DNA from 3 places in the Kocuria sp. UBA5001 genome. Region 1 is predicted to be linked to each of the others. Evidence: riboswitches for the same ligand, from Rfam matches in the RefSeq annotation. Region 1 holds a riboswitch; each other region holds the start of a gene.
The links. Region 1 has a riboswitch for S-adenosylmethionine ahead of B3G12_RS10780 (hypothetical protein). Riboswitches for the same ligand answer to the same signal wherever they lie in the genome.
Positions count from the first base shown of each region.

Region 2: it holds a riboswitch for S-adenosylmethionine, as region 1 does, so the genes downstream of both, B3G12_RS10195 (acyl-CoA dehydrogenase family protein) here and B3G12_RS10780 (hypothetical protein) in region 1, are expected to answer to the same signal.
Region 3: it holds a riboswitch for S-adenosylmethionine, as region 1 does, so the genes downstream of both, B3G12_RS00300 (MetQ/NlpA family ABC transporter substrate-binding protein) here and B3G12_RS10780 (hypothetical protein) in region 1, are expected to answer to the same signal.

Region 1 covers NZ_DGYR01000018.1:4,191-13,856, reverse strand. The annotation lists gene B3G12_RS10795 (amino acid permease) at 1-464, shown strand, start outside; gene B3G12_RS10790 (amidase) at 502-2,058, shown strand; gene pgm (phosphoglucomutase (alpha-D-glucose-1,6-bisphosphate-dependent)) at 2,255-3,889, shown strand; SAM riboswitch class IV at 4,044-4,159, shown strand; gene B3G12_RS10780 (hypothetical protein) at 4,171-4,530, shown strand; gene B3G12_RS10775 (hypothetical protein) at 5,061-5,642, shown strand; gene B3G12_RS10770 (LTA synthase family protein) at 5,664-7,199, opposite strand; gene B3G12_RS10765 (metal-dependent transcriptional regulator) at 7,446-8,228, opposite strand; gene B3G12_RS10760 (3-hydroxyacyl-CoA dehydrogenase) at 8,609-9,463, opposite strand.
Region 2 covers NZ_DGYR01000016.1:14,747-24,412, forward strand. The annotation lists gene B3G12_RS10190 (glyceraldehyde-3-phosphate dehydrogenase) at 1-641, shown strand, start outside; gene B3G12_RS10195 (acyl-CoA dehydrogenase family protein) at 729-2,165, opposite strand; SAM riboswitch class I at 2,343-2,434, opposite strand; gene B3G12_RS10200 (M18 family aminopeptidase) at 2,498-3,877, opposite strand; gene B3G12_RS10205 (CPBP family intramembrane glutamic endopeptidase) at 3,867-5,207, opposite strand; gene B3G12_RS10210 (glutamine amidotransferase) at 5,233-5,967, opposite strand; partial or broken gene B3G12_RS10215 (sugar phosphate nucleotidyltransferase) at 5,974-6,267, shown strand; gene B3G12_RS10220 (IclR family transcriptional regulator) at 6,371-7,132, opposite strand; gene aceB (malate synthase A) at 7,398-9,005, shown strand; partial or broken gene B3G12_RS10230 ((S)-ureidoglycine aminohydrolase) at 9,104-9,274, shown strand; gene B3G12_RS10235 (NAD(P)-dependent alcohol dehydrogenase) at 9,649-9,666, opposite strand, start outside.
Region 3 covers NZ_DGYR01000001.1:58,520-68,185, forward strand. The annotation lists gene ispG (flavodoxin-dependent (E)-4-hydroxy-3-methylbut-2-enyl-diphosphate synthase) at 1-357, opposite strand, end outside; gene B3G12_RS00290 (methionine ABC transporter permease) at 535-1,191, opposite strand; gene B3G12_RS00295 (methionine ABC transporter ATP-binding protein) at 1,191-2,246, opposite strand; gene B3G12_RS00300 (MetQ/NlpA family ABC transporter substrate-binding protein) at 2,243-3,127, opposite strand; SAM riboswitch class IV at 3,222-3,336, opposite strand; gene dxr (1-deoxy-D-xylulose-5-phosphate reductoisomerase) at 3,388-4,647, opposite strand; gene B3G12_RS00310 (GlsB/YeaQ/YmgE family stress response membrane protein) at 4,821-5,084, opposite strand; gene B3G12_RS00315 (solute symporter family protein) at 5,260-6,900, opposite strand; gene B3G12_RS00320 (DUF485 domain-containing protein) at 6,897-7,286, opposite strand; gene B3G12_RS00325 (hypothetical protein) at 7,450-8,076, opposite strand; gene B3G12_RS00330 (phosphatidate cytidylyltransferase) at 8,138-9,136, opposite strand; gene frr (ribosome recycling factor) at 9,136-9,666, opposite strand, start outside.

The DNA.
Region 1 (9,666 bases):
GACTGGCTCCGCGCATCGTGGCACGGAAGTCCAAGAACGGCGTTCCCGTGGTCGCCGTGATTGCCTCCACCCTGGGCGGATATGCGGCGGTGTTCGTGAACTTCCTGGCCCCGGAGTCCGGGATCTTCGACTTCATCATGAACTCTGCGGGTCTCGTGGCTCTGTTCGTGTACGTGTTCGTGGCGATCACCCAGATGAAGCTGCGCTCGCGGATGAGCCCCGAGGAGCGCGCCAACCTCAAGCTGAAGATATGGCTGCACCCGTGGCTCGGCATCCTGGTGATCGTGGCCGTCGCGGGGATCGTGGTGGTCATGCTGGTCTCGGACGACGCGAGCCGCACCCAGGTGTGGACGAGCCTCGTGGCCGTCGGTGTGCTGGCCGTGTTCTGGCCGCTCGTGCGCCGCAACCTGCGACGCCGCCAGACACCCAGAGCCGCGGCTCCCGCCACGACGCCCACGGCCTGATCCACCACCGTCCACCGACCGTGCGCGAGAGGATCCCATGGAGCACTTCCCCACCCTGACCGAGACCGTGGCGGCGCTGCGCCGCGGTGAGACGACCAGCGAGGCACTCACCTCGGACGCCCTGGACCGCATCGACGCGCTGAACGGGCATCTGGGGGCGTTCGTCCACGTGGCGCGGGATGCGGCACTGGTCAGCGCCCGCGCCGCGGACGAGAGGCTGTCCGCGGGCCAGCGCCCGGCCGACACAGTCCGAGGCGGGACCGGCCGTGCCTCGGACGCCCCCGGTGGGTTGACCACCCTGCCCGCGCTGCTGGGGGTTCCCACCGCGCTCAAGGACGGGCACGACGTCGCCGGGATGCCCACCTCCTGGGGCAGCCTCGCATCGCGGGACGGGCACGGTGATCTGGCCCGCGCTCAGCGTTCCGACGAGCTCTCCGGGACGCTCGAGGCCGCCGGGGCCGTGATCCTGGGCAAGACGCAGGTGCCAGAGTTCCTGCTCAACAGCTATTCCGAGAACCGCATGTACCCGGCGGCACGCAACCCGTTCGCCCTGGACTGCTCCCCCGGTGGATCGTCCGGGGGTCAGGCCGCGACGGTCGCGGCGGGGATCCTGCCGGGCGCGATCGGCTCGGACGGCGGCGGCTCCGTGCGCATCCCCGCCGCGGCGTGCGGTCTCATCGGGCTGAAGCCCAACCGCGGTCGGGTCCCCAGCAGCGACGCGCTCTCCAACGTGGGGCAGCTGGGCGTGAACGGGCCGATTGCCCGCACCGCTGAGGACGCCGCCCTGCTCATGGACGTGCTGTGCCGCACCCCCGGCCACGACCGGATCCCGCGGCCCGTGGCGGCAGCACCTGAGAACTCCTTCCGCGACGTCGTCCGCGCCGCCCACCGCGGAGACACGCCCTGGGGCGAGCGGCCCCTGCGGATCGGCGTGACCACGCAGTCCCCGTTCGACGGCACCTACGACGTGCAGGTCTCCCCCGAGGCGCGCACCGCCCTGGAGCGGGGCGTGCGGCAGCTCGAGGATCTCGGGCACACGGTGGAGACTGTGGACCTCGGATTCGATCCCGCCTACCCCGAGGCTTTTTCCGCCCTGTGGACCACCGCCACGGGCCAGCTGCCCCTGGAGGGCCGGGAGCACCTGCTCACCGGACTCGCGCGCACGTTCCGCGCCCGCGCCCTGCAGCGAGGGGCCGTGGAGCTCGCGGACGCCGTGGCCGTGCTGCGCGGCATCGAGGCGGACGTGATCCGGCGGTTCGCGGACCTGGACATGCTCCTGACGCCCGCGCTGGCCATGCCGCCCCGGCCCGTGGGGTGGTTCCACGAGGGGTACGACATCGCGGACCCCGCTGGGGCGGACCAGGACTACGAGCGCCAGTGCCAGTACACGCCGTGGACGTCCGTGGTGAACGTGGTGGGACTGCCTGCCATCACGTACCCCACCACGTGGGCCGTTCCCGCCACGGGCGACTACCCGGGCCCCGTGCCCATGGGCGTCCAGCTGATCGGCGGACCGTCCTCGGAGGCCCGGCTGCTCGCGCTCGTCGCCCAGCTGGACCCGGCGACGACGCCGCGCGCGCACCTCGTCGCCTGACCCGCCGTCTCGCCGCGCCCCCTCCCCCGGACCGCAGCGCCCAATTCCGCGGGACGGCCACGTGCCGCCGTCGAGTCCCCGTGACCGTGACGAAGGCATCCCCCCCGCGCGGCGTCGCCATCCCTGGCAGGATCCGGCACGCACGGAACTGGATGTGCCGCCTGACGGGACGCGGATTCGGGACTAGGTTGGTGACATGACCAACCGTGCGGGCACCGTCGCCCAACCCAGTGACCTCGTGGACATCGACCAGCTCCTGGCCGCGTACTTCGACCGCGTACCGGACGCGGACGATCCTGACCAGCGCGTGGTGTTCGGCACCTCCGGGCACCGCGGGTCCTCACTGAAGACCTCGTTCAACGAGAACCACATTGCGGCGATCACCCAGGCGATCGTGGAGTACCGCACGGCGCAGGGCATCACCGGCCCCCTGTTCATGGGCAAGGACACGCACGCGCTGTCCGGACCCGCGCAGGACACCGCGCTGCAGGTGCTCGCGGCCAACGGCGTGCGCACCCTGCTGGACTCCCGGGACGGCTTCACGCCCACCCCGGCGCTGTCCCACGCAATCCTCACGTACAACGCCTCCGAGCCCGAGGACCGCGCGGATGGCATCGTGATCACCCCGTCCCACAACCCGCCCACGGACGGCGGCTTCAAGTACAACCCCCCGCACGGCGGTCCCGCGGACACGGACGCCACCGAGTGGATCGCGAACCGCGCCAACGACCTCATCGCGGCGGGCCTCGATGGCGTGGAGCGGGTGCCCCTGGAGGAGGCCGCCGCCGCGGAGACCACCGGGACCTTCGACTTCCTGGACAGCTACGTGGCCGCGCTGCCGCAGATCATCGACCTCGACGCCATCCGGAAGTCCGGGCTGCACATCGGCGCGGACCCCATGGGTTCCGCCTCGGTCGCGTACTGGGAGGAGATCGGCCGGCGCTTCGGGCTGAACCTCGACGTCGTGAACCCCACCGTGGACCCGCAGTGGGCGTTCATGACCCTGGACTGGGACGAGAAGATCCGCATGGACTGCTCCTCCCCGTTCGCCATGGCATCCCTGATCGGCAACAGGGACCGCTACGACATCGCCACGGGCAACGACGCCGACAGCGACCGCCACGGCATCGTCACCCCGGACGCCGGGCTCATGAACCCCAACCACTACCTCGCCGTGGCCATCGACTACCTCTACCGCAACCGCGAGGGCTGGCGGGAGGACGCCGGGGTGGGCAAGACCCTGGTCTCCTCCTCCATCATCGACCGCGTGGCCGAGTCCCTGGGGCGGCGCCTGGACGAGGTGCCCGTGGGCTTCAAGTGGTTTGTCCCCGGTCTGCTGGACGGCTCCGTCGGCTTCGGCGGCGAGGAGTCCGCCGGTGCGTCCTTCCTGCGGCTGGACGGCTCCGCGTGGACCACGGACAAGGACGGCATCATCATGGCCCTGCTCGCTGCGGAGATCACCGCGCGCACCGGCAAGACGCCTTCTCAGCGCTACCGCGAGCTCACCGAGCAGTTCGGCGACCCCGTCTACCAGCGCATTGACGCCCCGGCGAACCGCGAGCAGAAGGCCGCGCTCAAGAAGCTGTCCCCCGAGCAGGTCACCGCGGACACCCTGGCCGGTGAGCGCATCACCGCCAAGCTCACAGAGGCACCCGGCAACGGCGCGGCGATCGGCGGACTGAAGGTCACCACGGAGAACGCCTGGTTCGCGGCCCGCCCCTCCGGCACGGAGGACGTCTACAAGATCTACGCGGAGTCCTTCAAGGGCGAGGAGCACCTGAAGCAGGTCCAGCAGGAGGCGAAGGCGCTGGTGGACTCGGTGATCGGCTGAGTGCCGCGGTGCGGGCACGTCCCGCGCTGGCAGGCTGTCCAGGGGCCGCTGAGCGGTACGGGGTGCTCCCTCCCGTGCCACTCGGCGGCCCCTCTTTGTCGTCGGACAGCACCGACGCTTGTGCCTGTCTGAGCACTGTGCTGTGATGTCCCCGGATCAAGAAGCCCGACCATCAGCCCTCCGGCTGGTCGGCTGGCAACCGGTTGTTCGCACCCGGTGCCCCCGGAGGAAGATCCGCCGCCCGGCACCCGCCGCGCGGAAGACTGCGAAAGGTCACCATCATGAGCGTCTCCGTTCACACCCCCGAACACCCGTGCATCCACCCGGAGGACGGTTCCGCCTGCCGGAGCTACCACCCGGGGCACAACGCACACTACATCCAGGCCCGCCTGGCTTCCGAGAACCGGGACCGGTGGGTCCGGGTGGAGCTGGACCCCCCGCACGGGAACACGGTGCAGGCCACGTTCCCGGACGGCGAGACCCGCACGTGGTGGTGCCACGACCCCGCCCTGCTGGAACGGTTCCACACGCTGCAGCGCGGGGCTGCGGCCTCGTTCGACCCCGGGACGTCGCTCGCCAGTGTGCAGAGCACGCCGGGTCGGCGCGCCCTGCTGCACCCGGCGGTGGTCCGGGAGCAGTGATCTCCCGGCCGTGAGACGGGGAGGACACTGCTGGCCCGGCTGATTCCGTGCCGGTTCCTCCCCACGGCTGGACGGCCGGTGGTGCGCGCCGCAGGCGCGACCCACCGGCCGTTCCGCTCAGCTCACCCCGACGGTGCGTCCCTCGGATGCGGCCGGGCGTCCGCCGTCCCAGCTGGCAGTCCTCCTGGGGAGGGGCAGTGCGGAGACACGATTCTCTGGCGTGCGGCGGAGGAAACGCCGCCATCGCACGGGAACACGCCGCACGGGTGATGTTGCGGGTCGGTGAGGTTGGCTATCTGAGGAGGATCGACCTCCGCGGCCCCAGGTCGCTCCCTTGCAGGGGGGCAGACGCTCAAGGATGAGCACCCCGCATGAGGCACGCCCACGCCCAACCGGACCCCTGACAGGCCTCGGCCCGTCCAGCGTGCTGCAGGCCGAGCCCTGGCAGCACTTCCTGACCGGTCTCTCGCGACGCGCTCAGACCCTTGACTGCGCCGGGTGGCACGCCCTCGTCGTCGAGGAGCGCTCCCGTGCCGGGGTGGTCTGGTACACCCCGTACGGGCCCGGCCCTGGCGCACCCCGAGCTTCTGCCCGACGCGGTGCGCGAACTGCGCTCGGCGGCGCGAGAGCACTCGGTGGCGTGGTTGCGGGTGGAGCCACAGGTGCCGTCCCCGGTGGGCACGGCCTTCGCGGCCGCCGTGCAGCGGCAGAACGCCACGACACCCGCGATCGCCGCGGGTCTGCACCGGCTCGAAGCACGGCCGGCCCCGCGGGACATCCAGCCCGCGTACACGCGGTGGGTGGATCTCACTCGCGAGCCGGAGCAGACCCTGGCCGCCATGACACGCACCAGCCGCAATCTGTGGCGGCGGCATGGGGACAAGGTCATCGCCCTGGCCTCGGACTCCCGTCCGGACGCCGCCGAGGCGGTGATCGAGCTGCAGCACCGCACCATCGGGCGCAAGGGGTTCACGGCCCAGAGCGCAGACTACCTCCGCACCGCCGCCCGCCGCGCCCGGGACGAGGCGGGCTCGGCGCGCACGCGCGCCCGGGAGGCAGCGGGCCGCATCCGTGCCGGGCTGACCGGCGGGACGCAGGCGGGTGGGAAGTAGCCACCCGGAGGGGTCAGGGGGTCATCCCACCGGGTTCTCGGGGTCCCATGCCCGCGAGTAGAAGTCCGCGGAGCGCGAGTCCAGCAGCTGCTGGTACTCCTCCGGGTCCATCGCCTGCGCCGAGCCCTGGGGAGGCTCCTGCCGCCGGACGGACGTGCCGAGGCCCGCGGCGCCGTCGTGCACCGAGAGTCCCGCCGCCTCCAGAAGAGTGGGGTACATGCTGAGCTGGTCCGCCCCGGCCCGCAGGGGCTGCCCGGCGGTCTCGCCCGGGATCCACACGCGGTTGAACACGGTGCGGTTGGGGTGGTGGTCCAGCTGATCGTGGAAGGCGTCCCCCGCGCTCATGTGCTTGAGGTGGTCGCCCATGATCACCACGGAGGTGTCCTCCAGGTAGCCCTGGGTCTTCATGTGCTCCACGAACCCGGCCACCTGGGTCATGGAGCACGCGAACACGGAGGTCACCTGGTTCTGGGTGTCCACGTCGCACGAGTTGTAGACGTGGACGGGTTCGTGGGTGTCCAGGGTCAGCATGGACAGGTTGAACGGCTGGCCCGTGCGCTCGGACTCGGCGTGCAGGCGGTCCACCTCGTCCTTGGCGTGGGCCATGAGCCGCTCGTCACTCAGGCCCCAGTCGCTGCGGAAGTTCTCCGCGGACTCGCCCGCCGCACGCCAGTCCTCCAGACCCTTGTCCTCGGTGTAGCCGTGGCTTCGCAGGAACGTGTCCTTGCCCGCGAAGGAGGAGTTGGCCCCGCCCAGGAACGTGTTCGTGTACCCGTGGTTCTGCAGCACGTCCCCCAGGCAGGTCACGCCACCCAGATACTGTTCCTGCCCGGCGCCGATGTCGGCGGAGCCTGCGTCACCCGACTCCTTGAGCGGGATCCCGCACTGCGTGGAGACGATCCCGGCCATGGTCCAGCCACCGCCCTCGTACTGCTGGAAGTCCTCGGCGCTGCGCCACCCGTCCTCGGGCCGGGTGACCTCCTCGAGCGGAGCGAAGGCGTTCTTCTCGAACAGCTGGTCGTCCGCGAGCGTGGCCTCCCCGGACTCCAGGTAGATGACCACCAGGTTGCGCTTGTCCGCGTCACTCGTGATGGTGGGCTGGACGTACGTGGAGCCGATGTCGTGAGGGGACTTCACGGCCTTGACGTACTGGGGCAGGTCCACCGCGGACGCGAAGCTCGTGCTCCCGGCCACGAACACCGCCGCCACGGTCACGGCGGAGGCCGAGCGCACGACGCCGCGGGACGACCGGGTGCCCTGCGCGCGTCGTGCTCTGCGGACCCACGCCCGACGCGCGAAGGCGATGCCCACGGTGACCAGGAGGGGAAGTACCCCGATGACCAGCACGGAGATCCACACCACGGACCCGCCGCCACCGTCTGCCTGCACGGACATCAGGTTCATGCGCATCTGCCCCACCGAGATCTGGCCCCAGTAGTGCCGGATGATCCCGCCCGCCGCGAGCAGGGTCAGTCCCAGCCAGATCAGGCCGTAGCAGAGCCCGCGACCCGTCCAGCGGCCCACTCGCCTGCCCACGCGCAGAAAACCCTCGGACATGTCTGGACCTCGTGTTCCTGGATCATCCGGTGCCAACCCGCACCGCCGCGGCCCGGGCATGGTGTGCCGTCGCGTTCGAGTTCGTGTTTTTTCAAGGGTAGGACATGTTCCGGTCACCTGCTGTTCACCTTGTGGGCCCGCGGCGGCGCCGGACACGGCAGAGAACCCTGCTGCCCGGGGAGGCATCGACCGGTCCAGCGCGAGGCTGATGCTGTCCGCAGCCGGCCCGGCGAGCGGCCGTCCCGTTCAGCCCGCGTGGGTGAGGGCCTGCACCCAGACGGCCTCCGCCATGAGGATGCCGAGTTCCAGGGCGTCACCCCAGATCACGTCCGCGCCCTGGGTACCGGGAGAGGTCTGCGTCTGCCGATCGGCTGGCGAGCCGTCCCCGAGAAGGCCACCTTCCGGCGTCGTGCCCCCACCGGCCACCCGCACCTGCACCGTGGCGCTGCGGGCCGGGCCCGGGAGCACCCGCAGCACCGCGCCCGGCTGGATCCCCGCCTCGGCGAGCACCCGCAGGGTCTCGGGGCTCTCGTCCGAGACGCGCGTGACCCGCACGGGCTCCGGGTGGGTGACGTCCGCGAGCGGAACGGCCGGGGCGGGGGTGACCACCCCGTCCCGTGAGGGGATCGCATCCCCGTGCGGGTCCTCGGACGGGTGGCCGAGCTTGGCGTCCACACGGTCAATGAATCGGTCGGTGACGGCATGCTCGAGGACCTCGGCCTCGTCGTGGATCTCGTCCCACGCGTAGCCCAGCTCGGTGGCCAGGAACATCTCCAGGATGCGGTGGCGGCGCACCATGTGCACGGCCACGTCCCGCCCCTGCTCGGTGAGCTCGACGACCCCGTACGCGGGCCGGGTCACCAGGCCCTGTGCGGTGAGCTTCTTCAGCGCCTCCGAGACGGTGGAGGCCGCCAGGCCCATGCGCGCGGCCAGCGACGTGGTGGTCACCCGCTCCGGCTCCCACTCGCCCAGCCGCCAGATGGTCTTCAGGTAGTCCTGGGTGGCCGGGCTCAGCTCTGCGGGGTGCACGGGTTCAGGCTAGCGGCCCGCCGGGGACGTCCCCAAGGGTGCGCCCCGCGGCGTTCGCGCCGGGGACGGCAGACGGGGGCGGCGCCGCTCGGGCCGTTCCCGGGACCGCGCCCGGGCTCCCGTCCGAAGTCGCTTCGGGTGCCGCGACACCCGGCGACGCCGCGCCGTCGGCTGCGCGCGAGGGGTCACCCTGCGGCGTCGTCAGGCCGTGCGACGGGGACGCGCCCGCCTGCAGGGCCGCTGCGGCGGAATGAGTCCCGCAGGAGACGTGCCATAACGGAGCGAACACAGAAAATGGCGCTCAGATCTGCCTGTGCTCCGTTATTGCCCGGCGTGGGCCGCGGCCGCGTGCGGCTCCGCGCCGGGGCTCGGCCGGGGCATCACTCGTACGTGTAGAACCCCTGCCCGGAGCTGCGCCCCATGTGACCCTGGTCGATGAACTCCCGCTTCACGCGTTCCGCAACCCGCTGGGACTCCTCGGTCCCCGCATTCATGTTGATCTGGTAATAGGTCTCCATGCCCACGTGGTCCAGGATCTGGAAGGGGCCCAGGGGAGAACCGGTGGCGGTGCGCCAGGTCTTGTCGATGTCCTCGGCCTGTGCGATGTCGTTGACCCACAAGTGCGATGCCGCCGTGAGGAACGGGACCAGCAGGGTGTTGAGGATGTAGCCGGCCTGCTCCTTCTGGATGTGGATCGGCACCATCCCGATCTCCTCCGCGAACTGCAGGACGGCCTGCACTGCCGCGGGGTCCGTGCCGGCGTGGCCCATGACCTCGCCGGTGTTGTTGCGCCACACCTCGTTGGCGAAGTGCAGCGCCAGGAACCGCTCCGGGTGGCCCGTGGCCTCCGCGATGTCGCTGGGCAGCAGCGTGGACGAGTTGGTGCACAGGACGGTCTTCTCCGGCGCGGCCGCACCGATCTGGGACCACACCTTCTTCTTGAGCTCGAGGTTCTCGGGCACCGCCTCGATCACGATGTCCGCGTCCTGCAGGGCCGCCTCGAGATCCGTGGTGCCGCTCAACCGGGCCTTGGCCGCCTCCAGTTGCTCGGGGGTGGCCGCCATGTCCCGCGTGTACAGCAGGGACAGCTTCTCCCACTTGCCGGGCAGCGCCCCGACGATCTCCTCGCTGATGTCGTACACGGTCACGGTCTTGCCGAAGTACGCCGCCTGGAACGCGATCTGGGACCCGAGCACTCCGGATCCGATGACGGTGAGGTTCTGCAGCTCAGCCATGATGGGTTCTCCCACTTCCTCGTGAGTCTCCCCGCAGGAGGCGGTCTCCCGCGAGTCCAGGGACCACGGGCGTGGCCCTCGTCACCAACCTTACTCGCCCGTAGGTTTCCCGCCAGGGGGCGCCGACGCCGCACGGCCACCTCCCGCACGCCTCTTCCGTTTCCTGCGGGGCACCGCAGCTTGACGAGCCCTGCGCCGCGCTC
Region 2 (9,666 bases), on a different contig from region 1:
AGAACATCGTGTGCGGCGTCAACGACAAGGACATCTCCCCGGAGGACACCATCCTCTCCGCGGCGTCCTGCACCACGAACGCGATCACCCCGGTCATCAAGGTGCTCAACGACGAGTACGGGATCGTCCAGGGACACGTGGAGACCGTGCACTCCTACACGAACGACCAGAACCTGATCGACAACTGGCACAAGGGCGACCGCCGCGGCCGCTCCGCCGCCATGAACATGGTGATCACCGAGACCGGCGCCGCGAAGGCCGTGGCCAAGGCCCTGCCCGTGATGCAGGGCAAGCTCACGGGCAACGCGATCCGCGTTCCCACCCCGGATGTGTCCATGGCCATCCTGAACCTCCAGCTGGAGAACGCCCCGGCGGACAAGGACCAGGTCAACGCGTTCCTCAAGGACATGTCCCTGAACTCGCCCCTGCGCAAGCAGATCGACTACGTGGACTCCCCGGACGTCGTGTCCACGGACCTCGTGGGCTCCCGCCGCGCCGGCGTGGTGGACGGTCTCGCGACCATCGTGAACAACAGCTCCGTGGTCCTCTACGTCTGGTACGACAACGAGTTCGGCTACTCGTGCCAGGTGGTGCGCGTGATGGCCCGCATGGCGGACATCTCCATGCTGCAGCTGCCCTAGCAGGCCTCCCGGGGCGCTGCCCCGGCACAACGGCGCCCGGTGACCTCCCCCCGCGGAGGGCCACCGGGCGTCGTCGTCGGTGGCGTGTCAGGAGGTCGCGGAGCCGCGGACCTCACCGATCGCGTTGACCCCGAACATGGGCGTGCCGTTGACGCGGTGGTCCCCGACGATGCGCGCCTTGTAGATCACCGGGTTGTGCGTGGCGACGGTGCGGGCGTTGCGCCAGAACCGGTCCAGCGCCTTGGAGCAGGACACCGCCGAGGCACCCAGGACGTCGAAGATTCCGTCCGTGACGTCCTTGACCAGCCCGGGAACCACCACGTGCGCCTGGGCCACGGCGAGCTCGCACGCGTTCGTCAGCTCCTCGGGATCGGTGATTCGGGGCTCCTGGCCGAGCACCCCCACGGCGGCGTCGACCTCGCGCGCGGCCTGCAGCACGATCGCCCGCGCGGCGGCCGCCTGGGCACTGAGCTCGCCCACGCGCTGCAGCACCTGGGGGTCCTCACGGGTCACCGCGCCGTTGCCCGTGTTGAAGCCGCGGGTCCTGGCACGCACCAGGTCCACGGCGGCGGTCGCGGCGGCCCCCGCGATGCCCGCCTCCACCGAGAGCAGCACCAGCTGGAAGACCGCGGTCTCCTGCGTGCTGCGCCCGTCCCTGTTCCGCACATTCTCCGCAGGCACCACGACGCCGCGGAAGTGGGTGGTGCCCGTGCCGGTGAGCTGCTGGCCGAAGCCGTCCCAGTCGTCCACCATCTCCACGCCCTCCCAGTCGCTGCCCACGAGCGCGTGGGATCGGGCCTGCTGGCCGGGGATCTGCGCGGTGACCTGGATCCAGTCCGAGAAGATCGACCCGGTCGAGTAGTACTTGGTGCCGTTGAGCTCCCAGCTGCCGCCCTGCTCCGATCGGGCCAGGCTCGTGGCGGCGGTCCCCAGCGCGGCGCCGGAGCGTTCGGTGGCGGCGTTGCCCACGGTCTCGCCCGCGGCAATGCGCGGGAACCATACGTCCGCCTCGCCCGCACCCAGGCTCGCGAGGAAGCCCAGGTGGGAACGGTAGACGTGGGCCACGCTGGAGTCCGCGGCGGCGAGCTCCACGAGCAGCTCCACCGTCTGCGCAAGCGTGGCGCCGTAGCCGCCCCGGGCCACCGGCAGGGTCAGCGCCCCGAACCGCAGCGCGTTGAGCCACCCGAAGCACTCGAACGGCAACTCGTGGTCCTGCTCGCGGGCCACCGCGCGCGCGGCGATCCGCGCGAACACGGGGCGGAAGACCTGCAGCAGCTCCTGCGTGGGGATCTCGCCCGCGGGCGGGAACCCCGTGGCGCGGTCGCTGTCCGCGGAGCCGCCGGGAACGCCGCCCGCGAATGCCCCGGGGACGACGCCGCCGGAGCGGGTGCTTCCCGTGCCGAAGGCCCCGGCGGCGGCGGCCTCCCGCAGCGCGGTGGCTGCGGCGACCTCCTGCGCCACCTCCCGTACTGCGCTCTCGCGGGCCCGGGTGCGGGGGGATTCGGTGGTCTGGGTGGTGCTCATGCGCTGACGGCTCCCTGCGTCGGATCCGCGCCGCGCGCCGTGCCCCTCGGCCGGGACGCGCCCGGGACCGTGCGGCGGCGCGGGCCTCCCCCGGGCGACGTCCGCGCACGCGGGGCGCGGACGTCGCCCACCGCGGGAGAGGCGACGGTCACCGAACCGGTCAGCGGAGCATGGCACTGTCCATCGGCCGTGGTGGGAGCACCGGCCCGTGACACGGGCGGTTGCTGCGGCGTCGACGAGCCACGTCTCTCGGCCGCTCTGGATGGCGTTACGTGCTCAATCCATCACGCGGGCCGCGAGGGTGTCAACGCGCGTGTCCTCCCGTGACCGGCTCAGCCCCGCCAGAAGCTCGCAACCGCCACGTTCAGCGCCAACAGGTCCCCGGTGTGGACGAGCTCGCGAGCCGAGTGCATCGACAGCAGCCCCACGCCCACGTCCAGCGTGCGCATCCCCAGCCGGGTGGCCGTGATGGGTCCGATGGTCGAACCGCACGGGATGTCGTTGTTCGCCACGAACTCCTGGTAGTCGATCCCGGCGTCCTCGCAGATCCCGGCCCACAGCGCGGCACCCACGGCGTCCGTGGTGTAGCGCTGCTTCGCATTGATCTTCAGCAGGGGCCCGCGACCAGGTTCAGGCGTGTTGACCGGATCGTGGTGGCCTTCGTAGTTGGGGTGCACCAGGTGCCCGGCGTCCGAGGAGAGGCACACGGAGCCCGCGATCTCCCGCAGGTGCTCCTCCCGCGACTGCCCGCGGGCGGCCGCGATGCGTTCCAGGACGTCCTCGAGGAACGGTCCGCCCGCGCCCGAACGGGTCTCGGAGCCCACCTCCTCGTGGTCGAACGCTGCCAGGATGCTCACGTGCGGGGCGGCCTCGAGCTCCTCCACGTGCTCGGTCATGGCACGCAGTCCCGCGTACACCGAGGTCAGGTTGTCGAGCCGCCCGCTCGCGAGCAGGTTGGACTGCGCTCCGATGAGCTCGGGAGCCTGGGTGTCCGCCACGGTGATGTCGTAGCCCAGAATGTCCTCGGGCGCCACAGTCCCAAACGCCTGGTCACCGGCCGACGACGACGCGTGCGTGGCCTGCGCGAGCACCGCCAGCACGTCCGCGTCCTGCGCGTCCCCCACGCCCCACACGGGCTGGGTGTGGCGCTGCTTGTCGAGGGTGAGGGCCTCGTTGGCGCTGCGGTCCAGATGGATGGCCAGCTGCGGGATCCGGGCAACGGGCCCGGTGGCGCTCAGCACCTCGCGGGGCCCGTTCTCCCCTCGTACCACGAGACGCCCGGCAAAGCGCAGGTCCCGGTCCAGCCATGAGTTCAGCAGCGCGCCGCCGTAGACCTCCACCCCGGCCTGGTACCAGCGGTGGGAGACGGTGGTGGGGCGGGGCTTGAGCTTGAAGCCCGGCGAGTCGGTGTGGGCGCCCAGCACGCGGTAGCCCGCGCCGGCCGCGGCACGGGACGGCAGCACCCAGGCGATCAGGGCGCCATCGCGCACCGCGTAGTAGCGGCCCCCCGAGCCTTCCGGCCAGGCCTCGGCCTCCGAGAGGCGCGTGAACCCGGCGCCCTCCAGCGCGGCGGCGGCCGTGGCGACGGCGTGGAACGGGCTGGGCGAGGCGGTGACGTACTCCCCCAGACCACGCGCGAAGGCGGTCTCCGGGGCGGAGCCCGTCGCGGCGTCGGCGGCGGACGGGGAGCTCACGGGCGATCTATTCGTCATGGACCCCAGTGTAGGAGGGGCTCTCCGGGCGGCCCCGGTCCGCCGGGGGCGCCAGCTGCGGCTGCCCCTGCGAGGTGCGCGTGTCCAGCACGCCCACGTAGCGCCCCTCGGCGTCGCGGACCGAGTAGGGGCCGTACTGCGGCGGCAGCGTCATGTAGGTCTGGGTGATGGGGTTGAGCACGTAGGCGGCCATGCCCGAGGAGTCCGCGGCGATCGCCGCGGGGCGGGCGTGCAGGTCGGGCATGCGCGGCGGTGCCGGCGGCGGAGGGAGGATCACGGTGCGCGTCACGGCCAGCGCCGGGCGACGGCGCACGAGCCAGAACACGATCGCCAGGTACGCGCCGTTGAGGATGACCTCGAAGACCACGTCCGAGGGGCTGCCGGAGGTCTCGTTCATGTCCGCGAGACCGACCATGCCCATGGCGGTGACCACCATGTTGTTCACCGTGTGCAGTGCGATCCCGGCCTCCAGGCCGCCCGTGCGCCACGTGACGACGCCCATGGTCACGGCCATGATGCCCACGGAGACCTGACCCCACACGTCGTAGGTGTGGCCGAGCACGAACAGCGGCACCGGAAGGAGGATGGCCCAGGCCGGGTGCTTGAGCCAGCGGCCGATGGTCTGCGCCAGATAGCCGCGGAAGACCAGCTCCTCGGCGGTGCACTGCAGGGGCACCACCACGAGCCACAGCACCACGAGCCACCCGAAGCCCGGTGCCAGTTCGAGCTGCGGGACGCCGCCGCCGGTGGTCATGTCCAGACCGATCCCCACGGCGTTGACCACCACGTACACGGCCGCCGCGGCCCCGAGGCACGTGAGCAGCCACCTCCAGCGGATGCGTCCGGCCACGGAGAAGACCAGGCCCAGCGGGCGGGGGCCGAGCACCAGGCGTGCCAGCAGCACGCTGGGCAGCATCAGCGCCACGGAGCCGAAGAGCAGCAGGAACACTGCCGGGTCCATCTGGTCCATCGCCAGGATGTCCTCGGACAGGGATTCCGGGAGGGTGAACGCGATGACGATCCCGAACAGGATGCTCAGCACCAGGTAGATGCCCACCCCTATGACACCCTCCACGAGGGGCATCCACCAGCGGTGGTTGCGGTCCGCGAGCGCGAGCCGGTGGTAGAAGAACGTGCGGGTGGTGCCCGCGCTGATGGGACCAGGGGCTGAGACCGGGCCGGGGACGTGGCGGCCGTCGGACGGCCGCGCCAGGCCTTGCACGCCCGGGTTCTGCACGCCGGGAACTCGCACGCCGGGGTCCCTGCGGCGGGGCTGCTCACCCTGCTGCGGGGGTGTCGGGCGGGACCACGGGGCACTCGGCTGACTCATGCGTCCACGGTAACGGGTCTGCGGGTCAGCGCTGGTAGCGCTCCACGAAGGCGCGCAGGATCCGGGGCGCCTGGTTCACCACGGGTCCGTTGACCACGCGATCGATCACGGCCTGGGTGTCCTGGGGACGGAAGTAGCCAAGGTCCTTGTACGCCATGATGCGGCTGACGAGTCCCTCGGGGTCCAGCTCCGGGTGGAACTGCGTGGCGTAGAGGTTGTTCCTGATCCGGTACATCTGCACCCTGCACACGGAGCCCGTGGCGAGCAGCACAGCATTGGACGGCATCACCCGTGTGCCCTCCTTGTGGCCCACGTACGCGCTGAACTCGTGCGGCAGCCCGGCGAGCAGCGGGTCCTTCTTCCCCTCCTCGGTGAGGGTCACGGTGACGGGTCCTACGTCCTCGTGGCACGCGTGGTCCACGATGGCGCCCTGGTGGATGCCGAGGGTTCCCACGCCGTAGCACGCTCCGAGGAAGGGGAAGTCGCGGGCCACCACCTCGTCCAGCAGGGAGCTGATCCAGGTCTCCGCGGTGCGCTGCGCCTTGGACTTCTCCTCCGGCGGGTCCGACGAGTTGAACGGCGAGCCGCCCACGATGATCCCGCTGTACTCGTCCAGGTCCAGCGCGGGCCACTGCCCGGACTCCAGCCGGATGCGGGTGAGCTGGGATTCCTCGAGCCCCCCGAAGCGGGCCACGGCACGGTATTCCTCGTCCGCAATGGTGTCGTCGGCGCGCGTGGCCAGGAGCACGAAGGGTTTCATGCCCTCATGCTAGCCACCGCGCGGCAGCGCCGGGGACGACGCCACCCGGGCACCCGCCTGCACCCCGTGACCGAGGGTGCGGGCAAGCAGCTGGCCCCCTTCTACGACACGCCGATGGTCTATCACCCGCTGTCCACGCTGCTGCTGGCCGGGGTGCGGGAGATCCTGGTGATCACCACCCCGCACGACGCCGAGCGGCTCGAGGACGGGCCACGGTTCGGCATGTGGACCACGTACGCGCAGCATCCGCGTCCGGACGGTCTCGCGCGGGCGTTGCTCCTGGGCACGGAGCACATCGGCGGCTACCGCGCCGTCGATTTTGCCTGCACTCCCTCGCCGCTGACACCTCACCGCGCGCACGTGCGCGGTCACGACGGCGGCACCACCGCGTCCCGTGGGGCGCTCAGCGCGCGGAGGCGAACTGCGCCGAGAGCCGCTGGGCGGCGTCGCGCAGGAGGGGAACGGCACGCTCGCCGAACCCCCAGTCCACCCGCGTGGTGGGACCCGAGACCGAGATGGCCGTGGGCGTGGGGGCGTTGGGCAGGACCATGGAGAAGCAGCGCACGCCGATCTCCTGCTCCTCGTCGTCCACGGCGTAGCCGCGCTCCCGGATCACCTCGAGGTCCGCGAGCAGGGACTCCACGGTGCCGTGGCTCTTCACGGTGGGGGTGGGCATGCCCATGGACGTCACGATGCTCAGAACCTGCTGCTCCGGCAGGGCTGCCAGGATCGCCTTGCCCACCCCGGTGTCGTGCATGTGGGCCCGGCGGCCCACCTCCGTGAACATCCGCATGGAGTGGGAGGACTGTGCCTGACCCACGTAGATGACCATCTGCCCGTCCAGCATCGCCATGTTCGCGGACTCCCCCAGCTCGTCCACGAGCCCCTGCAGCACGGGCTGCGCGTAGGTGCCGAGCTGCAGCCCGGCCGCGTTGCCCAGCCGGATGAGCCCCGGGCCGAGCGCGTAGCTGCGGTTGGGAAGCTGGCGCACGTAGCCCAACGGGATGAGCGTGCGCAGCAGTCGGTGGATGGTGGGCAGCGGCAGTTCGGCCCGGGAGGCGAGCTCGCTGAGCGAGGACTCTCCGCCGGAGGCGGTGATGATGCTGAGCAGGTCGAAGACCCGCTCCACGGACCGGACCCCGCCCGCGCTCCTGCCGTCCACCATGCGTGTGCTCCCTCTGCTTGCTGAGTTGGGCTGACCGCCGGGTCGGCCGGGTCACCGGCTCGCAGGGGTGCCGCGACGCCCCCGGGAGATGCCCTCAAGAACCGACCGCACTGTGTGAGCCAGGACTCAATTGGCGGTTGTCATGCGTCACATTCTACGCCTACGATGCCGTTAGTGGAATTATTTTTCCACCATGCGGATTTTTAATGGCGCAGCGCCCGCTGCCCTGGCACGACCGACTGCACCGACATCCAGGAGGCAACCCATGAGCATCACCCACACGACGCCCGAGAACGTGGCCGCCGCGGACCAGATCCTCTCGGACGAGGCCCTCGCGTTCGTCGAGGCCCTGCACCAGAAGTTCGGGGACCGCCGCGAGGAGCTGCTCGGCAAGCGCGAGACCGTGCGCCGCCAGGCCGCCGAGACCGGGACCATGAACTTCCTCCCCGAGACCAGTGAGGTCCGCGAGGGCGACTGGAAGGTCGCGCCGGCACCCGCCGCCCTGCAGGACCGGCGCGTGGAGATGACCGGACCGGCATCGCCCGCGAAGATGGCGATCAACGCCCTGAACTCCGGCGCCAAGGTGTGGCTCGCGGACCTCGAGGACGCCGCCTCCCCCAGCTGGGCCAACCAGGTGGACGCGATCGCCAACCTGCGCGACGCCGCCCGCGGAACCCTGGGTTTCACCTCCCCGGAGGGCAAGGAGTACAAGCTCCGCGAGGACGTGCCTTTGGCCGTGGTGGTCATGCGACCGCGCGGTTGGCACCTGCCCGAGTACAACATCACGGTGGATGGCAAGACCGGCTCCGGTTCTCTCACAGACTTCGGGCTGCACTTCTTCCACACGGCCAAGCAGCTGATCGAGAACGGTCAGGGGCCCTACTACTACCTGCCCAAGATGGAGTCCTACCTGGAGGCGCGGCTGTGGAACGACGTGTTCACGTTCGCGGAGGAGTACCTGGGCATCGAGCACGGCACCGTGCGCGCCACCGTGCTGATCGAGACCATTCCCGCCGCGTTCCAGATGGACGAGATCCTCTACGAGTTGCGGGACCACGCCTCCGGGCTCAATGCCGGGCGCTGGGACTACCTGTTCTCGATCATCAAGTACTTCCGTGACGCCGGCGAGAAGTTCATCCTGGCGGACCGCTCAGCCGTGACGATGACCGCTCCCCTGATGCGCGCGTACACGGACCTGCTGGTGCAGACGTGCCACAAGCGCGGCGCCTTCGCGATGGGCGGCATGGCCGCGTTCATCCCCTCCCGCAAGGACGAGGAGATCAACAAGGCCGCGTTCGAGAAGGTCCGCAACGACAAGACCCGCGAGGCCGGGGACGGCTTCGACGGTTCGTGGGTGGCCCACCCGGACCTGGTGCCCGTGTGCCAGGAGGTCTTCGACGGCGTGCTCGGCGAGAAGCCCAACCAGGTGGACCACCAGCGCCCCGACGTGGACGTGACCGCCGAGATGCTGCTGGACGTGCCCTCTGCGGGGGACCAGCGCACAGAGAAGGAGCTCAACGCCAACCTGTACGTGGCCATCCGCTACGTGGCGGTGTGGCTGTCCGGCAGCGGCGCGGTGGCCATCCACAACCTCATGGAGGACGCCGCCACCGCGGAGATCTCCCGCTCGCAGATCTGGCAGCAGATCAAGAACGGCGTGGTCTACACGGACACCGGCAACACCGCCACGCGCGAGCTCGTCTCCGACGCACTGGACACTCAGCTCGAGGTGCTGCGCGGTGAGATCGACCAGGAGAACTACGAGAAGTGGTTCGTGCCCGCCGGGCGGCTCATCTCGGACATGGTGCTCAGGGAGGACTACCCGAACTTCCTCACGCTGTCCGCGTATGACCTCTTGGAAGGCAGCAAGTGACCCAACCGGCCCACGCCGCTCACGCGTCCCCCGCCACGACCGCCCCGCGCGGCGCGGCGGGGGACGCCCCCGTTCTCTCCGAGGGCTCTATGCCCCGCGCGGACCTGCGCCACGACATGCACCTGACCATCGTGACGTTCCTCCCCGGCGGGGTCATCCCCTTCGCGGAGACCCACGTGATGGAGCCCGGGCCCCACATCCTCGAGGGCCAGGCCGTGTACCGGCTCCACGAGGACTGGTGTGAGGTCCAGGAGAGCGATTTCATGTGGTCGCACGGCCATGGTGCGCGAGGCATCTTGCTGCCTGCGTTTGAGGCGCACCACGACGCGGCTTGCCGCGTGAGGAGAAACGATGACGCCCCCACGAAAAATTGCCGGTACCCCAGCCGGCGTGGCCTTTCGCATCGCCGCCGTCGTGGCGTACGGCGGGATTCGGCTGGCTGCGAGGAGAGCCTCTGCGGCAGGACGGGCAGGTTCCCCGCGCGGACCCGTTTCCAAGAATCACCCGGAGGCTTGAGGCCGCCCTCGTGGCGCTCACGTGTTCCGAGCGCGAGGTGTCTCTGGCGATCCCTGATTCCCTGGCCAGACGAGGACGGCGCCCCGGGCCGTCATGGCCTGGAGCGCCGTCGTCGCAGTTCGGAACCTCAGATCGTCTTGGCGTC
Region 3 (9,666 bases), on a different contig from region 1:
CGGGTTCACGCGAACTCCCGCGCACCCGGCGTCGATGGCCGCGTAGACGTACTTCGGCTGGAAGTGGATGTCCGCGATCACCGGGATCGGGGACTTCATGGCGATGATCGGCAGGGCGTCCGCGTCGTCCTGGGACGGGCACGCCACGCGCACGATGTCGCAGCCCGCGGCGTTGAGCTCCGCGATCTGCTGCAGCGTGGCGTTGATGTTCGTCGTGGGAGTGGTGGTCATCGACTGGACGCTGATGGGGCTCTGCGAGCCGACACCCACCGAGCCCACGCGGATCTGGCGGGTCGGGCGCCTGGGTGAGAGGACCGGCTGGGGTGCCGCCGGCATGCCGAGGTTGACCGAGGTCACGAATTTCCTCCAGGGAATTTGGCGTGCGGGGCCCGCGACACGCGCCCCGTGGGAAAGACTTCCCCCATTGTGCCCCACTCGTCCGACACGCGGCAGCCGCGCGTGACCCGCCGAACACCACGACGCCCCGGCAGCGCACAGGCTGCCGGGGCGGCGTCGGGAACTCGCGGGGGCGCCTCAGCGGCGCATGATCCTGCGCGCGAGCCAGTTGCCGAAGAACTGCACCAGCTGGACCAGGATGATGATCACGATCACCGCGGCCCACGTCACCTGGTCGTTGAAGCGCTGGTAGCCCAGGCGCAGGGCGAAGTCACCCAGGCCGCCGGCGCCGATCGCGCCCGCCATCGCGGACATGTCCGTGATGCCGATGACCAGGAACGTGTAGCCCAGGACCAGCGGGCCCAGTGCCTCGGGCAGGATCACCGTGGTGATGATCTTCCAGCGCGAGACGCCCATGGAGCGGGCCGCCTCGATCACGCCGGGATCCACCGTCATGAGGTTCTGCTCCACGATCCGCGCCACCGCGAAGGTGGCCCCGATGGTCATGGCGAAGATCGCGGCGTTGGGGCCCAGCCGGGTCCCCACCACGCTCTCCGTGAGCTTGCCGAGGGCGGCCAGCAGGATGATGAACGGGATCGGGCGCACGAAGTTCACCAGGAGGTTCAGGACGGTGAAGACCGCCCCGTTCTCCATGATGCTTCCTCGCCGGGTCACGTAGAGCCCCATGCCCACGGCCAGGCCGATGAACCCGGCCAGCACGAGGGTCACGGTGACCATGTAGAGCGTGAGCCCCGTGGCGCTCAGCAGCTGCGGTGCCAGTGTGGACCACTCCATCACTCAGCCACCTCCTCAACCTTGGTGACCGCCCGGAGGGCATCGACGGTCCGTTCGACGGCGTCCGGCGGGCCCGTGAGGGACAGCGTGAGCGTCCCGAAGGACCTGGACTGCAGGATGGAGATCCCTCCGAAGGCGATGTTGAAGCGCACGTCCGTGCGTGCTGCGTCCGAGAGCACCTCGCCGATCCGGTTCTGGTCGCGCACATCCACCATGACCAGCCGTCCCGGGTGCTCGCGGCGCAGCTTCTCGACCTCCGCGGCGTTGGGCACCGTGTGCATCACGGAGCCCACGAACTTGCGGGTGGTCTCGGCCTGCGGGTGCGCGAAGACGTCTGCGGTGGTCCCCACCTCGACCACGCGACCGCTGTCCATCACGGCCACGCGGTCTGCGATGGCACGCACCACGTCCATCTCGTGGGTGATGAGCACCACGGTGATCCCCAGTTCGCGGTTCACCCGGCGCAGCAGCGCGAGAACCTCCTGCGTGGTCTCGGGGTCCAGCGCGGAGGTGGACTCGTCCGCGAGCAGCAGCTCGGGGTTGGACGCGAGCGCCCGGGCAATGCCCACGCGCTGCTTCTGCCCGCCCGAGAGCTGCTCCGGGTAGTTGCGGGCCCGCTCGGTGAGCCCCACGAACTCGAGCAGCTCCGTGACACGTGCCCGGCGCTCCTCGGGCTTCCACCCCGCCCGGCGCAGCGGGTACTCGATGTTCCCGGCCACGGTGCGCGAGGTGAACAGGTTGAACTGCTGGAAGATCATCCCGATGTTGTGGCGCACGGAGGCGAGCTGGGTCTCCGACCGGCCGCTGACCTGCTGGCCACCGACCTCCAGGGTGCCGGACGTGGTGGTCTCCAAACCGTTGATCAGCCGCACCAGGGTGGACTTTCCCGCGCCCGAGTAGCCGATCACGGCGAAGATCTCCCCGCGCTTGACGTCCAGGGTCACACCGTCCACGGCGGTGACCTCACGGGGGCGTCGCTTGGGCCCGGTGGTGAAGACCTTGCTGACGTCGCGGAAGCTGACCAGGGTGTCCCCGGCGGCGGGGGCTGCACTCACTTGGTCTGGTCCTTCAGGTCCTGGGAGTAGCGCGTGAGGAGGTCCTTGAGCTCCTGCTGGTCCACCTTGGTGGGGACCGCGGTGCCCTTGGTCTCCTTCTTCTCGGCCTCCTGGACCTTGTCGTCGTAGTAGAACCCGGCGACCTTCTTCAGGGTCTCGTCGTCCGCGTTGGCCTCGGTGGACGCGAAGATGTTGTCGTACACCTTGGCGCTGTCCGCCGTGGGGTCGTCCTGGGCCAGCGCGGACTTGGGCTCGAGATTGGCACGGTCGAGGAAGTCGTTGTTCACCACGGAGGCGGCCACGGAGTCCATCGAGAGCACGGTCTGCTCCGCAGAGACCGGGCGCACCTTGATCTTGGACTTGTCCGTATCCACGTCCTGCTCGGTGGGGGCGATCGTGTCCTTCGTGAAGCTCACCAGACCCTGCTGCTTGAGCAGGTTCAGCGAGCGGGAGAGGTTGATCGAGTCGTTGGGAACCGCGATCTCGTCCCCCTGCTTGAAGTCGTCAACGGACTTCAGCGTCTTGGAGTACAGCCCCAGCGGGAAGATGGAGGTGGAGCCCACCGGGGTGATGGTGTCCCCGGAGTTGTTGTTGTAGTCCGCGAGGTACGCGATGTGCTGGAACCAGTTCATGTCGATGTCGCCGCTCTTCAGCGCGGGGTTCGGCTGGCTGTAGTCGCTGAAGTCCACGAACTCCACGGTGACGTCGTTCTCGGCGGCCACTTCCTTGAGGGCGTCCTGCACCGGCGTGGCCCCCACGATGCCGATGGTGATCTTGCCGTCCGCGGCCGGGTCCGTGTTGTCGGACCCGCCACCGCACGCGGTCAGGGTGAGGCCCAGGGTGGTGGCCAGAACGAGGGGAATCAGACGCTTGGTTCGCATGATCGTGCCTTTCCAGGGTCGGGAGTGGTTGCGCCGCGCAAACGGTCCCGCACTGGACGGAGGGTGCAGATCAGGCATGTGCCATTTCAGAGAAAAACCGCACTTGCCGTGATCGCATCGAATCGCGGCCGGATGGTCATCTGGGGCACCCCGCTACGGGAGAGGGTTGCCGTCCGGCCAGCCAGAGCTACGCGCCGGATCTCGTCATCCGCACAGAATCGTAGCACGCGACGTGTGACGAACCGTGACGCCCCGGGACCTCAACGGCGCCCCGCAATGCGCTCGTCCGCGACACGGCGGGCCCACTGCTCGGCGGCCAGGACGTCCTCGAGACCCGGCTGCGCGACGACGTCGTGCTCCCCCAGCACCCACTCGACCACGTCCACGATCTCCGTGAAACCCAGCTGCGAGCGGTGGAAGGCGTGGACGGCCTGCTCGTTGGCCGCGTTGAACACCGCCGGTGCCGTGCCGCCGGTGGTTCCCGCGCTCTTCATGAGCTCCACGGCGGGGAACGCCACCGGGTCCAGCGGCTCGAAGGTCCACTCGGCCGCCCGCGTCCAGTCGCACGCGGCGGCCGCGCCCGGCACACGGTGGGGCCAGCCGAGGCCGAGCGCGATGGGAAGGCGCATGTCCGGCGGCGAGACCTGCGCGAGGGTGGAGCCGTCCACGAACTGGACCATGGAGTGCACCACGGACTGCGGGTGGACGGTGACGTCGATCCGCTCCAGCGGCACGTCAAAGAGCAGGCTCGCCTCCAGCACCTCCAGGGCCTTGTTCACCATGGTCGCGGAGTTGGTGGTCACCATCACGCCCATGTCCCACGTGGGGTGGCGCAGCGCCTGCTCGGGGGTCACCTCCGCCAGCTGCGCGCGCGTCATCCCGCGGAACGGACCGCCGGAGGCCGTCAGCACCAGGCGGTCCACCTCCGCGGCCGTGCCGGAGCGCAGCGCCTGGGCGATCGCGGAGTGTTCCGAGTCCACCGGGATCAGGGCGTCCTCGAGTCCTGTGGCCGCGGCTGCGCGTTTCACGAGCGGGCCGCCGGCGATCAGCGACTCCTTGTTGGCCAGCGCCACCCGCCGACCCGCCCCGAGGGCGGCGAGCGTGGGAGCGAGTCCGATGCTGCCGGTGATCCCGTTGAGCACGAGGTCCGCGCCCTCCCACGCCGCGATCCGCTCCGCGGCGTCCGAGCCGTGCAGGATCTCGGGCACGGGCGACGACGACGCGCGGGCGGCGGCCGTGAGCGCCTCGCGCAGGCGGGCGGCGTCGTCCGCGGAACCGCTCGTACCCACGGCCCGCACCCGGAAGGCGACGGCCTGGCGGGCCAGCAGATCCAGGTTGGACCTGCCTGCAGCGAGGGCGACGACTTCGAACGGCGAGTGACCTACACCCTCCCCCGGCCTGCGCAGCCCGGCGGCCTCCGCGACGACGTCCAGGGCCTGCGTGCCGATGGAGCCCGTGGACCCCAGGATCACCAGGCGGCGGGGGGCATCCCTGGTGGCGGCGTCGAGGTCGGGGGTCATGGCGCGGGTCTCAGTCATGCCCCCAGTATCCCGCGTGCTCGGCCCCTGGCACGCACGCGGACCCGCCCGGGTGCGGACACGGCCTGGGGCACGGATACGGACCCGGGTACGGAACAAGGGCGCCACCCGGAGGTGACGCCCTTGTTCGCTGGGTCAGTGCGACCGCTGTGGACTCAGCGGCGACGGCCGGCCACGAAGCCGTAGATCAGCAGCACGATGATCGCGCCGATCACGGACGTGATGATGGTGCCGAAGCTGATTTCGTCGATACCGGCGTGCAGACCGGGAATGATGGACCCGATCCAGCCACCGAGGAACGCGCCCACGATGCCGAGGATGATGGTGACGATGATCCCGCCACCCTGCTTGCCCGGAAGGATCAGCTTGGCGAGAGCGCCCGCGATCAGACCGAGGATGATCCAGCTGAAAATGCCCATGTCTCCACCTCTAGTTACGTTTGTCACACAGGCGGGTGTCCGCTGTGATCGTGTTCAGGGAACCACCATCATTCTACTACTTGTTTCCGGCGTAAGGACACAGGTCACAGGGTGGTGTAGCACACGCTCCCGCCCTGCGGACGACAGCCGCGGAACCTGGAGGCAGCGCCCCCGGTCAGTGGTTGACGGCCTTCTCCGCGCCCACGCCGGTGAGGGAGCGAACCTCCATCTCCGCCTGCTTCACCGGATCCTCCCTGCGGCGCTCCGTGATCGAGCCGATGAACCCGAGCAGGAAGGACGCCGGGATGGAGATGATGCCCGGGTTGGACAGCGGGTAGATGGCGAAATCAGCGTCCGGGAGCATCGAGGTCTCCGAGCCGGACATCACCGGCGAGAAGACGATCAGCACCACGGAGAGGATCAGACCTCCGTACATGGACAGCACCGCCCCGCGGGTGGTGAAGCGCTTCCAGTACAGGGAGTAGAGGATCGTCGGCAGGTTCGCGGAGGCCGCAACGGCGAAGGCGAGGGCCACGAGGAACGCCACGTTCTGCCCCTGGGCGCCGATGCCGCCGAGGATCGATATCACGCCGATGATCACCACGGTGGTCTTGGCCACGCGCAGCTCCTGCCGGGGGTCCGAGTTCCCCTTCTTGATCACGGAGGTGTAGATGTCGTGCGCGAACGACGCCGACGCCGTGATGGCCAGGCCCGCGACCACGGCCAGGATGGTGGCGAACGCCACCGCCGCGATGAGACCCATGAGCACGGAACCGCCCAGTTCGTAGGCGAGCAGCGGGGCTGCCGAGTTCACACCACCCGGTGCCGACTTGATCCGGTCCGAACCGATCAGCGCAGCCGCACCGAAGCCGAGCACCAGGGTGAAGAGGTAGAACAGGCCGATCAGCGAGATCGCCCAGACCACGGACTTGCGGGCTTCCTTGGCGGTGGGCACCGTGTAGAAGCGCATCAGCACGTGCGGCAGACCCGCGGCTCCGAGCACCAGGGCGAGGCCCAGGGAGATGAAGTCGAGCTTGGAGATCTCGCTCACGCCGTACTTCAGCCCGGGCTCGAGCATCGCCGGGTTGTTGTTGGTCTCCACCGCCGCCCCGAGGATCGAGGAAAAGTTGAAGCCGAACATGGCCAGGATCCACACGGTCATCACGGCCACGCCGGTCACGAGCAGGCACGCCTTGATGATCTGCACCCACGTGGTGCCCTTCATGCCGCCCACGAGCACGTAGACGATCATGATGACGCCCACGATCACGATCACGAGCGACTGCCCGGCCTTGGAGCCGATGCCCAGCAGCAGGGAGACGAGCGCGCCCGCTCCAGCCATCTGGGCCAGCAGGTAGAAGAACGTCACGGCCAGCGTGGAGATGGAGGCCGCCACGCGCACCGGGCGCTGGCGCAGCCGGAACGAGAGCACGTCCGCCATGGTGAACTTGCCGGTGTTGCGCAGGGGCTCGGCGATCAGCAGCAGCGCCACGAGCCACGCGACGAAGAAGCCGATCGAGTAGAGGAAGCCGTCGTAGCCCTGCAGGGCGATCGCTCCCACGATGCCCAGGAACGAGGCGGCGGAGAGGTAGTCGCCCGCGATGGCCAGCCCGTTCTGCGTTCCCGAGAACGAGCGGCCCCCGGCGTAGTAGTCAGCCGCCGTGGCGGTGGACTTCGAGGCCCGGATCACCACCACGAGCGTCACGACCACGAACGAGACGAAGATGGAGATGTTGATCGCCGGGTTGCCCACGGTGGAGGTGGGTGTGTCCGCGAGCTGGACGATCGGCAGGGAAACTGCGGGGACGGCGATCATGGCCGGGCCTCCTGGGTGGTCTCAGCCCGGTGGGACTGCTGGGATTCGAGGTGCTCGCGCAGGGCGGTGGCCTGCGGGTCGAGCGTGCGGTTCGCGAAGCGCACGTAGGCGGCGGTGATGCCGAACGTGGTGACGAACTGCAGCAGGCCCAGGACGAGTCCGAGGTTGATGTTCCCGGCCACTCGCGTGGACATGAAGCCCGGGGCGTAGATGGCCAGCACCACGTAGAGCAGGTACCAGACCAGGAACGCCACCGCGAGGGGGAAGACGAACGAACGGTGGGTGGAGCGCAGCCGCTGGAACTCTGTCGAGCGCTGCGCTGCGGGGAAGTCGATGCCGGTCGTGGCGACGGAGCCGTTCGGATCGACAGGGGGCGTGGACGCCATTGTGTGCCTCCTTGTGTGATGAGGAACACAGTACGGTCTGTGTATCCAAAGACACAGTGGCGCCGGTCAATGATGCAAAAAATCCGCGATATGACGCGGATTAGTTAGGGGACCTCACTAAATCACCAACATCTGTGTATACACAGATGCCGGGGGCGTCCGGTCACGCGCGGGTGCGCAGGGCCAGCACGAACTCCACCGCGCGGTCCAGGAACGCGTCCACCTGCTGCTCCTCGTAGCAGCGCTGCCCCTGCGCGGAGCGGAAGACCGCCTCCCGCAGCATCCGGGGGTCCACCTCCGGCGCGCTGCGCAGCTGCTCCACGAGCCGGTCGCACAGCACGTCCACGTCCGCCACGGCGTAGCCGGGCGTGCGGTGCGTGGCGGGGCGCCGGAAGCGCTGCGTCCGGGGCCGGTTCAGCCGGCCGAGCAGCAGCTCCCCCAGCAGCTCCACGTGCTCGTCCCAGCGGGCCACCCCGTGCTCCGCCACGAAGGCGCGCTGCTCCTCGGCGAAGATCGCGTCCTCGAGCTCGTCCAGGTGGGGATCCACCACGGCGGGATCGTAGCCGCCGCGGACCCTGTCGAAGACGCGCTCCCGGATCTGTCGGCTGCCCACGTGCCGCACGCCGTCGGCGTCGGGCACCCCGTCCCCGGCGGTCTCCCGGTACTCCCGGGACCCGTCCTCTGCGGCCCGCAGGGCGCGCACACGGGCCAGGAAGTCGTCCACCTGCGCGGGGTCGTACCCCCAGGCGTGGTCCGCCACCCGCTCGAAGCGGGGCTGCTGCGTGGTCATGTGGGGCCCTTTCCGTCCGTGCGCGGGCGGGTGGCGGCCGTCGCCGCCGTCCGCCCACGGCTCATCCCAGGACGCTGAACAGTTCGAAGATGACGTAGCCGGTGATCACGGCGAAGAGGATGGAGTCGATCCGGTCCATCACGCCGCCGTGCCCGGGCAGCAGCGTTCCCATGTCCTTGATGCCGATCTCGCGCTTGACCATGGACTCGGAGAAGTCCCCCACGGTGGCCACGGCCACGACCGCCACGGCCAGCACGGCGCCCTGCCACCAGGGAATTCCGAGCAGTAGCACCGCGCACAGCACGCCCACCACCACGGCACCGCCGAGCGATCCCGCGAAGCCCTCCCAGGACTTCTTGGGGGAGATCTTGGGGGCCATGGGGTGCTTGCCCCACACCACGCCCACGGCGTAGCCGAAGGTGTCGGAGCTGACGGCCAGCAGGATCACCGTGAGCACCTTCTGGGGCCCGTCCGGCGAGTGGTACAGCAGCACCGCGGTGCTGAGCAGGAAGGACGCCCACACGAGGGCGAAGATGGAGCCCATCATGGACAGCATCATGCCGTCGCGGGAGCCGAAGGCGCGCCACACCACCACCAGGGTCACGGAGAGCACGAGGGCCATGGACAGCCACTGGGCGCCCCCGAAGAACGCGGCGAGCGGCATGGCCACGGCGGCCAGCACGGCCGGGACCTTGGGGATCTGCACCCCCTTGTAGGTCAGCGACCGTGCGATCTCCCACACACCGATGCCGGCGGCGGCGCCAGCGAGCAGCGCGAGCACGAGGGGCACGAAGAACAGCCCCGTGACGAGCGCCCCGATGAGCACCACCGCCACCGCGATGGCGGCCGGGAGGTTGCGCCCGGCACGGGAGGGCGCCCTGTGCTCGGTGCTGCGCTGGAACGGGCGCGTGAGAACCTGTCGCAGCAGCCCCGTGGACACGAGCGGCTCGCGCTGGGAGGAGTGGGCGTCCGAGCCCCCGCCGGACGGGGACGCGGCACGGTTCGCGGCGTCACCCTGGTCAGGGGGTGGCGGGGAGAGCGGAGAGTCGGCTGAGGGCATCAGGCGCCGAGGAGTTCGGCTTCCTTGTTCTTGAGCAGCTCGTCGATCTGGTCGATGTGCTTCTTGGTGACGGCGTCGAGGTCCTTCTCCCCCCGCTTGCCGTCGTCCTCGCCGACCTCGCCGTCCTTGACGAGCTTCTCGATGGCCTCCTTGGCGTGACGGCGGATGTTGCGCACGGACACGCGGCCCTCCTCCGCCTTGGTGGAGACGATCTTCACGTACTCCTTGCGGCGCTCCTCGGTGAGCTCGGGCATGACCACGCGGATCACGTTGCCGTCATTGGCGGGGTTCGCGCCGATGTCCGAGTCCCGCAGGGCCTTCTCGATGTCGTTGAGCGCCGAGCGGTCGTACGGGGTGATGAGCAGGGTGCGCGCCTCGGGGGTCTGGAAGGAGGCGAGCTGCTGCAGCGGGGTGGGCGTGCCGTAGTAGGACACGAGCAGGCCGGAGAACAGCGCCGGGTTGGCGCGGCCGGTGCGCACGCTGGAGAAGTCGGTCTTGGCGGCGTCCACCGCCTTGTCCATCTTGGTGGT